DNA from 2 places in the Dictyoglomus sp. genome. Region 1 is predicted to be linked to the other one. Evidence: riboswitches for the same ligand, from Rfam matches in the RefSeq annotation. Region 1 holds a riboswitch; the other holds the start of a gene.

The links. A riboswitch is a leader RNA that binds a small molecule or an ion and turns the genes downstream of it on or off. The one in region 1 is predicted to bind thiamine pyrophosphate.
Region 2: it holds a riboswitch for thiamine pyrophosphate, as region 1 does, so the genes downstream of both, ACP5QL_RS08185 (energy-coupled thiamine transporter ThiT) here and thiS (sulfur carrier protein ThiS) in region 1, are expected to answer to the same signal.

The regions. Positions count from the first base shown of each region.
Region 1 covers NZ_JBMFQK010000001.1:276,182-280,508, forward strand. The annotation lists gene ACP5QL_RS01425 (hypothetical protein) at 1-36, opposite strand, end outside; gene ACP5QL_RS01430 (phosphotriesterase family protein) at 250-1,179, opposite strand; gene ACP5QL_RS01435 (YbgA family protein) at 1,200-2,186, shown strand; TPP riboswitch at 2,225-2,344, shown strand; gene thiS (sulfur carrier protein ThiS) at 2,403-2,591, shown strand; gene ACP5QL_RS01445 (thiazole synthase) at 2,596-3,369, shown strand; gene thiH (2-iminoacetate synthase ThiH) at 3,375-4,327, shown strand, end outside.
Region 2 covers NZ_JBMFQK010000012.1:33,561-37,887, reverse strand. The annotation lists gene gyrA (DNA gyrase subunit A) at 1-1,302, opposite strand, end outside; gene ACP5QL_RS08190 (thiamine diphosphokinase) at 1,368-2,027, opposite strand; gene ACP5QL_RS08185 (energy-coupled thiamine transporter ThiT) at 2,020-2,817, opposite strand; TPP riboswitch at 2,873-2,982, opposite strand; gene cysE (serine O-acetyltransferase) at 3,003-3,680, opposite strand; T-box leader at 3,803-4,025, shown strand; gene ACP5QL_RS08175 (TrpB-like pyridoxal phosphate-dependent enzyme) at 4,066-4,327, shown strand, end outside.

The DNA.
Region 1 (4,327 bases):
GTTGATAAAAGGAGTGCTAATACGTTTAAAGTCCAATCCTTCTTAAAAATCTCACGCATAAGCCCCTTTTTCATCTATCACCTCTAAATCCTTAATTTTTACTTAACATATTTTAAAATTGAATTTTAATTTTTGTCAATATATACCTTAAAAAATTTCAAATTAACCCTCCATGAATGCAAAAAATCAATAAAGATAAAGGGATAGATGATATTTATGGGGAAATATTTTTTACTATAAGTAAACTATTTATCTCTTTCTCACTCTTATATCAAAAGCTTCACTTGGATTATTAACAAGTAACTTTTCAACAATCTCCTCACTTATGCCCTTTTCTTCCAGTTTAGGAATAAACTTATAAGATATGTCTGTATAAGGCCTTATATTTTGTTCCTCTTTAGATTTTCCTACAGTAAACCATCCTGCATCATGGGAGATCAGGATCCTATCTATGAACCCCTCTTTTATAACCTTCTCCATAAGGTTTAAATGATACTCCATTGGTCTTGCCCCAATGGAATCGTACTCAAGAAAAGCTCCTTTTTCTAACAATTCAAGGTGCACTTCAAAGTTTTCAATGGCATCAGCATGAACAATGATCAAAGCTGAAAGATCTACTTTCTCTTCCTCAAAAATTCTTGCCACTTCGAGGGCACACCTTTCTTCTCCTGTATGACATGCCACTGTAAGCCCAGTCTCAAGATGAGTAAAAGCAGAAGCTCTTATCAATTTTTTATCTATCTCATTTAGAGGTCCAGGATTTACTGCAGTTTTAATAAAACCGGGCTTAATACCATCTTCAATTCCTTTTTCCCATTCTTCAATCCACATTTTTGCAAAATCTTCTGAAGAAAGATTCCAATACTTTTTGGGCACATGTTTATCTTCGCCTGCCCCATAAAAACCTGTATTTGTTATGACATTTAATCCAGTTTTTTCTGATAGAATTTTCAAAACCTTTACATCTCTTCCTACATACTTGGGAGTACATTCAAAGAAAGTACTATAACCTAAATTTTTAATCTCCATTAAATACGGTAACATTACCTCTACAATCTCATTTCTCAAATTATCATCAATCTTTATTTGTTCTTCGGCAGGAGAGAAATCCACAAGAATATGCTCATGAACTAAGGTTTTTCCCATATCTTTTTTATCAAAAAAACCTTTTACAGTCATAACCATAAGGTTCACCCCTTTTGCTTTTTACAAATGATATTGATATAATATCAAACATGAGAAATTTTACAAAGCCAAGAATAGTATATAGTGCTTGTCTTAATTCAGAACCAGTAAGATACGATGGTGGAATAATAAAAGATAGTTTTGCTCTGAAATTAAAAGAATATTGTGAAATTATAACAGTATGTCCAGAAGTCTCTATAGGGCTTGGGGTACCCAGGGAAAAGATCATAGTATATGTGGAAGAGAATAGATTAGGAATCTATCAACCCAAAACTGGATTAGACCTAACCGATAAGATACTTGACTTTTCCGAAAATTTTCTAAATACCTTACCTGAAATAGATGGATTCCTCCTAAAAAGCAAATCTCCTTCCTGTGGCCTATCAAACACCATGATTTATAAAGATAGAGAAGGAAAAATCTTCCACTCTAAAGGAAAGGGAATCTTTGCTCAAAAGGTTTTAGAAAAATTTCCTTACATTCCAGCAGAAGACGAGGGAAGGTTAAGAAATCCAGAAATTAGGGAGAGATTTCTAACGAGAATTTTTGCTCTATCAGAGTTAAGAAATCTCAAGAATAAAGATAATACAAAAGTAAAAGACCTAATAGAGTTTCATCAAAACAACAAATATCTCCTTATGGTTTATTCTCAAAAGCATTTGAAAGAACTTGGAAATCTTTTAGCCAATCAGTCTAAATATCCCTTTGAAGAGCTAATTGAGAAATATGCCCTCTTGTTTAAAGAAGCACTCTCTACAAATCTTAAAAGAGGAAATCATGTTAATGCCATCTTCCATATATATGGATATTTTTCTAGAAAATTAAAAGCGGGAGAAAAAAATCATTTTCTACATCTTTTAGATCTTTATAGAAGAGCGAAAATAAATTTAAGCCCTCTTGTTGAAATCTTGAGAAGTTGGGCATATAGATTTGATGACCAATATCTTTTAAATCAAACCTATTTAAATCCTTATCCTAATGAACTATCTTATATTGAATAAATTCTAACTTTTATGGTATAATTTTCCCAAAATTAAATATGGTTTTCCAGGGGAGCTGAGGGGATAAGCTCGGCTGAGAGGAGACCTAAGATCCCGGTCTCGACCCTTTGAACCTGACCCGGGTAATGCCGGCGGAGGGAGTGAAAGGTATAAAAAATCAAAGGACCGCTCGGTATAAACCGGGCGGTCCTTTATGTTTAATAGGGAGGGAAAAACATGCTTGTAAACGATAAAGAAGTAAATTTTAAAGGAAATTTAAAAGAATTGCTTCTTTCTCTTAATTATCCCACCGAAAAAATAGTTGTACTAGTAAACGGAGAAATTGTAAAAAAGGAAAATTGGGATAACGTAGAGTTAAGAGATGAAGACTACATAGAAATTGTCTCTCTTGTGGGAGGGGGATAATAATATGGGCTTAATAATTGATAATACTATTATAAATAACCGTCTCTTTGTAGGGACAGGTAAACTGCCAGATTATAGTGTTATCCCCAAAATGCATGAAGAACTAAAAATAGAAGTATTTGCTGTGGCAGTAAGAAGAATAAACCCCGAAATCAATAAGGGTTATTCTATCTTAGATTTCCTTCCTAAAACGGCAAAAATAATGATTAACACCTCTGGAGCAAGAAATCATAAAGAAGCAGTTAAAATTGCGGAAATAGGAAGAGAACTTACGGGTTCTGATTGGGTAAAAATAGAGATATCAGGAGAATTAAAATACCTTTTACCCGATAATGAAGAGACCATAAAGGCAGCAGAAATACTTGTCAAAGATGGATTTAAAGTCTTTCCCTATATATCTCCAGACCTTATCGTAGCAAAAAAATTAGAAGAAATAGGAGTTTCTGCAGTAATGCCTTTAGGCTCTCCCATAGGAAGTAACAAGGGAATCGATTGTGAAACTTTGCTTAAGGCGATTATAAATGAAATCTCTATTCCTGTTATTATCGATGCTGGTATAGGAAGGCCTTCCCACGCTTCAAAAGCTATGGAATTAGGTGCTGATGCAGTACTTATAAATACAGCCATCGCTACATCCAATGATCCCTTTAAAATGGCTGAGGCTTTTAATTTAGCGGTAAAAGCAGGAAGAATTGCCTACGAAATTGGTCTTCCCGAAGAAAAAGACTATGCTGACGCTTCGTCACCACTGATAGATTTTATAAAAGGAATTAGGTGAAAAACATGCTCAGGGAGATTCTTAAAGAAGCAGATGAAATCTTGAGAAAATCTCATGTCTTAGAGAATAAAGGAGGAAATGTCAGGAAAATAATTGATAAAGACAAGATATCAAAAGAGGACCTTTTTATTCTCCTCACTGATAATTCCGATGAAACTTTAATATTAATGGCTAATAAAGCAAAGAGACTTACAGAAAGGTATTTCGGAAAAGTTATAACCCTATTTACTCCTCTTTACCTTTCTAATTATTGTCTTTCTCCCTGTGAGTACTGTGGATTCTCAGCTAAACTTCAAATTCCAAGGAAGAAACTAAAGGAGGAAGAGATAATAAGAGAATACGAAGCCATCAAACAAACCAGCATTGACAGTATTTTACTTTTAACAGGTTGTGATAAAATTAATACTCCCTTTGAATATATCCTCTATGCAGTTAAACTTGCTAAAAAATATTTTTCAGAGATCTCCATTGAAGCATATCCTATGGAGGAGGAAGAATACAGAGTCTTAGTAAAGGAGGGTTTAACAGGAGTTGTTCAATATCAAGAAACTTATAATGAGGAAACCTATAAGAAGCTCCACCCTGTAGGTCCTAAGAGTGATTACGAATATAGATTACATACTCAAGAAAGAGCACTAAATGCAGGAGTTTATGAGGTAACTGTAGGAGTACTTTTAGGAATTAATGATCCCTATGAAGATGTGTTTAAGAGCATTCTTCATGCGGAGTACCTCTCTCAAAAATATCCAAAGGCTGAGATTAATATATCTTTCCCAAGATTTAGAGACCCCAAAACAGGCTTCAAACCCAAGTACCAAGTAAACGAAAAATTACTTTTAAGGTTTATTTTCTGTGCAAGAATTTACCTACCCCATGTAGGAATAACCATATCCACAAGAGAAAACAGCAGATTCAGAGATAATATCATTGGCTATGGAGTCACTAAAATGTCTGCAGG
Region 2 (4,327 bases), on a different contig from region 1:
TTCGAGTCTTGTAAGTTGATGTAATCTCATGTCAAGGATTGCTTGGGCTTGATTTTGGGTCAACTTAAATCTCAACATTAACTTCTCTTTCGCCTTTTCTGAGTTCTCTGCTTGCCGAATAATTGAGATTACCTCGTCAAGATGATCAAGGGCTATGAGTAAACCTTCTAATATGTGAGCTCTTGCCTTTGCTTTTTCTAAATCATATTTAGTTCTTCTTATAACTACATCTTTTCTATGTTCAAGGAATATAGTTAGTAGCTCTTTTAAATTAAAAATCTTTGGTTGTCCGTCCAATATGGCAAGCATTATAACTCCAAAGGTTGTTTGAAGTTGAGTATGCTTGTATAGTTGATTTATAACGATTTTAGGATCAGCATCTTTTTTAAGCTCAATAACGACTCTTATTCCGTGCCTGTCGGATTCGTCTCTTAAATCTTTTATTCCAGTTATTTTTTTCTCTTGAACTAATTCGGCTATCTGAGTGAGGAGATTTGATTTGTTCACCATGTACGGTATTTCTTTGATTATTATGTTTTTATCGCCTTTTTTAGTTTCCTCAATGACTAATTTTCCTCTTACCGTTAATTTTCCTTTACCTGTTAAATAACTTTCTCTAATTCCCTTAGTACCAATTATTATTCCCCCGGTAGGAAAATCAGGCCCTTTTATAAAATTGAGAAGCTCTTCTATTTCAGCTGTAGGTTTTTCAATAAGATATAAAAGGGCATCAATTAATTCTCCTAAATTGTGGGGAGGAATGTTTGTTGCCATTCCTACAGCAATTCCCGATGAACCATTCATAAGAAGTTGAGGGATTTTAGTAGGTAACACTACCGGTTCTCTTAAGGAATTATCATAATTAGGTACAAAATCAACTACATCTTTTTCGATATCTGCTATCAGCTCAGAGGCTATAGGAGATAGTCTAACCTCTGTATATCTCATTGCGGCAGGCTCATCTCCATCTATAGAGCCAAAGTTGCCATGACCATCTATAAGGGGATATCTAAAAGAGAAGTCTTGTGCCATTCTTACGAGAGCTTCATAAACTGCTGCATCTCCATGAGGATGATATCTGCCTAGTACATTACCTACTACATGAGCACTTTTTCTGTAAGGTCGATTATGAAGTATTCCCGATTCATACATGGAATAGATGATTCTTCTTTGAACTGGTTTTAAGCCGTCTCTTGCATCGGGTAGAGCTCTACCTACGATTACGCTCATGGCGTAATCAAGGTAAGAGTTTTCCATTTCTCTTTCTAAACCAACTAAGATAACTTTACTTTTCTCAGCCATATTTTTCCTTCTTGTTTAATCTTGGTTAAAAAATAAGCTAACGTCTTTTAATTTTAGCATAAATTTCAGGTTTGGTATAGATGTATAACCAATAAAGTTCCTTTTTGTATGCTGATCTTAGCTTGGTAATCAGTAAACACATTACTTATACCACGAGTAAGATTTCTGTAGAGAGGTTCATAATTCAAACTATATTTAAGTCCTTCTAAATAAATCCCTTCTACTATTTCTGATAGGGGAATAAGGGAGAGAATGTCCCCCTTATTCCCCCAGATGGTTTTCTCTTCCTCTCCTTTCATAATGTAAATCCTAAGTTTTCTATCAATAACATGTGGCTCTATATTCAAATCTTTTATTCTTTCAAGGAAAAATATATTGGCAAGTGTATGATCTATACGTCCTCCTAGAAGCCCTACGATGTATATGGAATTTGGATTAAATTTTACTGCTTCCCTTATAGCAAGTTCTAAATCAGTTTCATCTTTTTCAGTGGGATAAATTTTCCACTCAACTTGGTGTTTGGCAAGCCTTTTTTCAATATCTTCAGTGATTGAATCTAAATCTCCAACTATAATATTTGGAAAGATTCCAAGCCTTAATGCAATCTTAGTTCCTCCATTGGCACATATTACTTTATCTACTGGTAGGATTTCATCAAGATCAAAAGTAGTTATCTTAGTTTCTCCGTTTACAAAAATCAAGATTTTTTTAACTTCTTTATTCATTTTCTCTTAGCCTCTGCATAATTATTAAAACAAAAGGTAAACATACAAAGGTAGAGGGTACCACTACAAAAAGATTGTAGATGAGAGAATATATCCATGCTGGAGTTCCTGGAGGAGCGTATTCGGAAAAGAAAATTATTCCCGAAAGAAAATGAGCAAAAAGTCTTCCTAAGCCTCCAATGAAAACACCAAGTTCTATAGGTTCTTGAGTTTTTCTTATATAACCTCCATAAAGAAGGAGTAAAGTTCCTAAGATTCCTGCTATTATTAATACAATCCTTGAAACTGGATACCATTTGATTTTAAACTCTAAATCCTTAATATCTTCTTCTATTTTTGACTTTTCTTCCCCTGTAGCAGTTTGTAGTTTCGCTTTTAGCTCTTCTAAAGTTGTTTGAGTTTGTGGAAGTTCCGAAGATATATTTACTACAAAAAAGATTGTTCCCAGGAGAAAGAGTACAGCAATTATATAAGTAATAAATTTCGAAATTTTTAAGTTTTTTACTATGCCAGAAAGTCCAATTAAGCCAAAGGCTATAGGATAGTCGAGGAGATATTGGAGCCAATGTACCACATACATATCTTGCAAGGAATGAATCAATCCATAAGTAACTCCCACGAGTAAACCAGGAACGAATCCCCATCTTAGGGCAAAAATAAATAAAGGAAGCATTTGCAGGCTTATACTTCCTCCTTGAGGCATAGCTCCTATCCTTAAGTACCAGAGTAAAAGAGATAATGCAATACTTAAGGCACCTTCAGTAAGCATCCTTATAGATTTTCTTTCCATGTGAGCACCTCCCATAAAAAATTTAAGGCTCCCTGCCAGCCATAAGGAGGGAACCTTAAATTTTTTATCCCTTCCCTACGCTGGCATTACCCAGATCAGGTTCAAAGGGTCGGTAGCTCCTGCTACCCTCTCAGCCTCGGATCAGAGACTCCCCCGGGAACCATCTTCAATTTTTGTGTATTATATCACATCTCTTTTATTTTTTCTCTGATGAGATTTTCCAAATAATTTATTCTTTTTTCAAGATTTTCTATTTTAGCATTCAATTCTTCTATTAACCTTAGTTCCGGATCAGGTATATTACCATGTTCTAACATCTCCTTAGGGGTTAATTTTTTTCCTTCCTGGGTTACAATTCTTCCTGGTACCCCAACCACAGTACAATTAGGTGGTACAGATTTTAATACTACAGAACCTGCTCCTATTCGGGTATTGTCTCCTATGGTTATAGGGCCTAAAACCTTTGCTCCAGCTCCTATAACCACGTTATTTCCTATAGTAGGATGCCTTTTTCCTTTTTCTTTACCTGTACCTCCAAGGGTAACTCCTTGGTAAATTAGTACGTTGTCACCTATCTCAGTGGTTTCGCCAATTACTACGCCCATACCGTGATCTATAAAAAATCCTTTGCCTATTTTGGCTCCTGGATGTATCTCTATTCCTGTTAAAAATCTATTTATGTTGGATATGAGCCTCGGAATTATAGGTATTTTCAATTTCCATAAGAAATGAGCAATACGATGCAAAAGAATGGCATGAAATCCATGATAGCATAAGATTACCTCTAAGAAATTTCTTGCTGCTGGGTCTTTTTCAAAGACAGCTTTGTAATCCGCAATTATAGTTTCAATAATTTTTTTCATTACTTTTTCACCCTAATTTATACTTCTTTGGTATAAAAATAACATATAGTTTTAAAATTATCAATAGTATATCCAATTTTAAATCTTTGTTGTATAATAATAAAAAAAGCAATTTGAAATTAGCAAAAGCTGTGAAGGGGAAGAGTAACTATAAAACAGGATTACAGAGAGGTTAGTCTGAGGCTGAAAGCTAACTATCCTGTTTATAGTGAATGGGCCCCGGAGCTTCGAGGCGAAAGGTTTGAGTAGCCAAAGACGGTATTGCTCCCGTTATAGAGCAAAGAGTGGAGTCTTTTTAGACTCCATTAAGGTGGTACCGCGAGAGTAAGCCTTCTCGTCCTTTTCAGGATGAGAAGGCTTAAATTTTTATAGGGGAGGTACAATGATGTCAAAGGTCAAATTTATTCTTGACGAGTCTAAAATACCTAAGGATTGGTACAACATTATTCCTGATCTGCCTTTTCCTCTTCCCCCGGTCTATCATCCTGTGACCCTGCAACCAGTAAAACCTGAGGATCTTGCACCTATTTTTCCTGTGGAGCTTATAAAGCAGGAGGTGAGTACAGAGAGATATATTGAAATTCCCGAAGAAGTAAGGAAAATATACAAGTTATGGAGACCAACTCCTTTGTATAGGGCTCTTAATT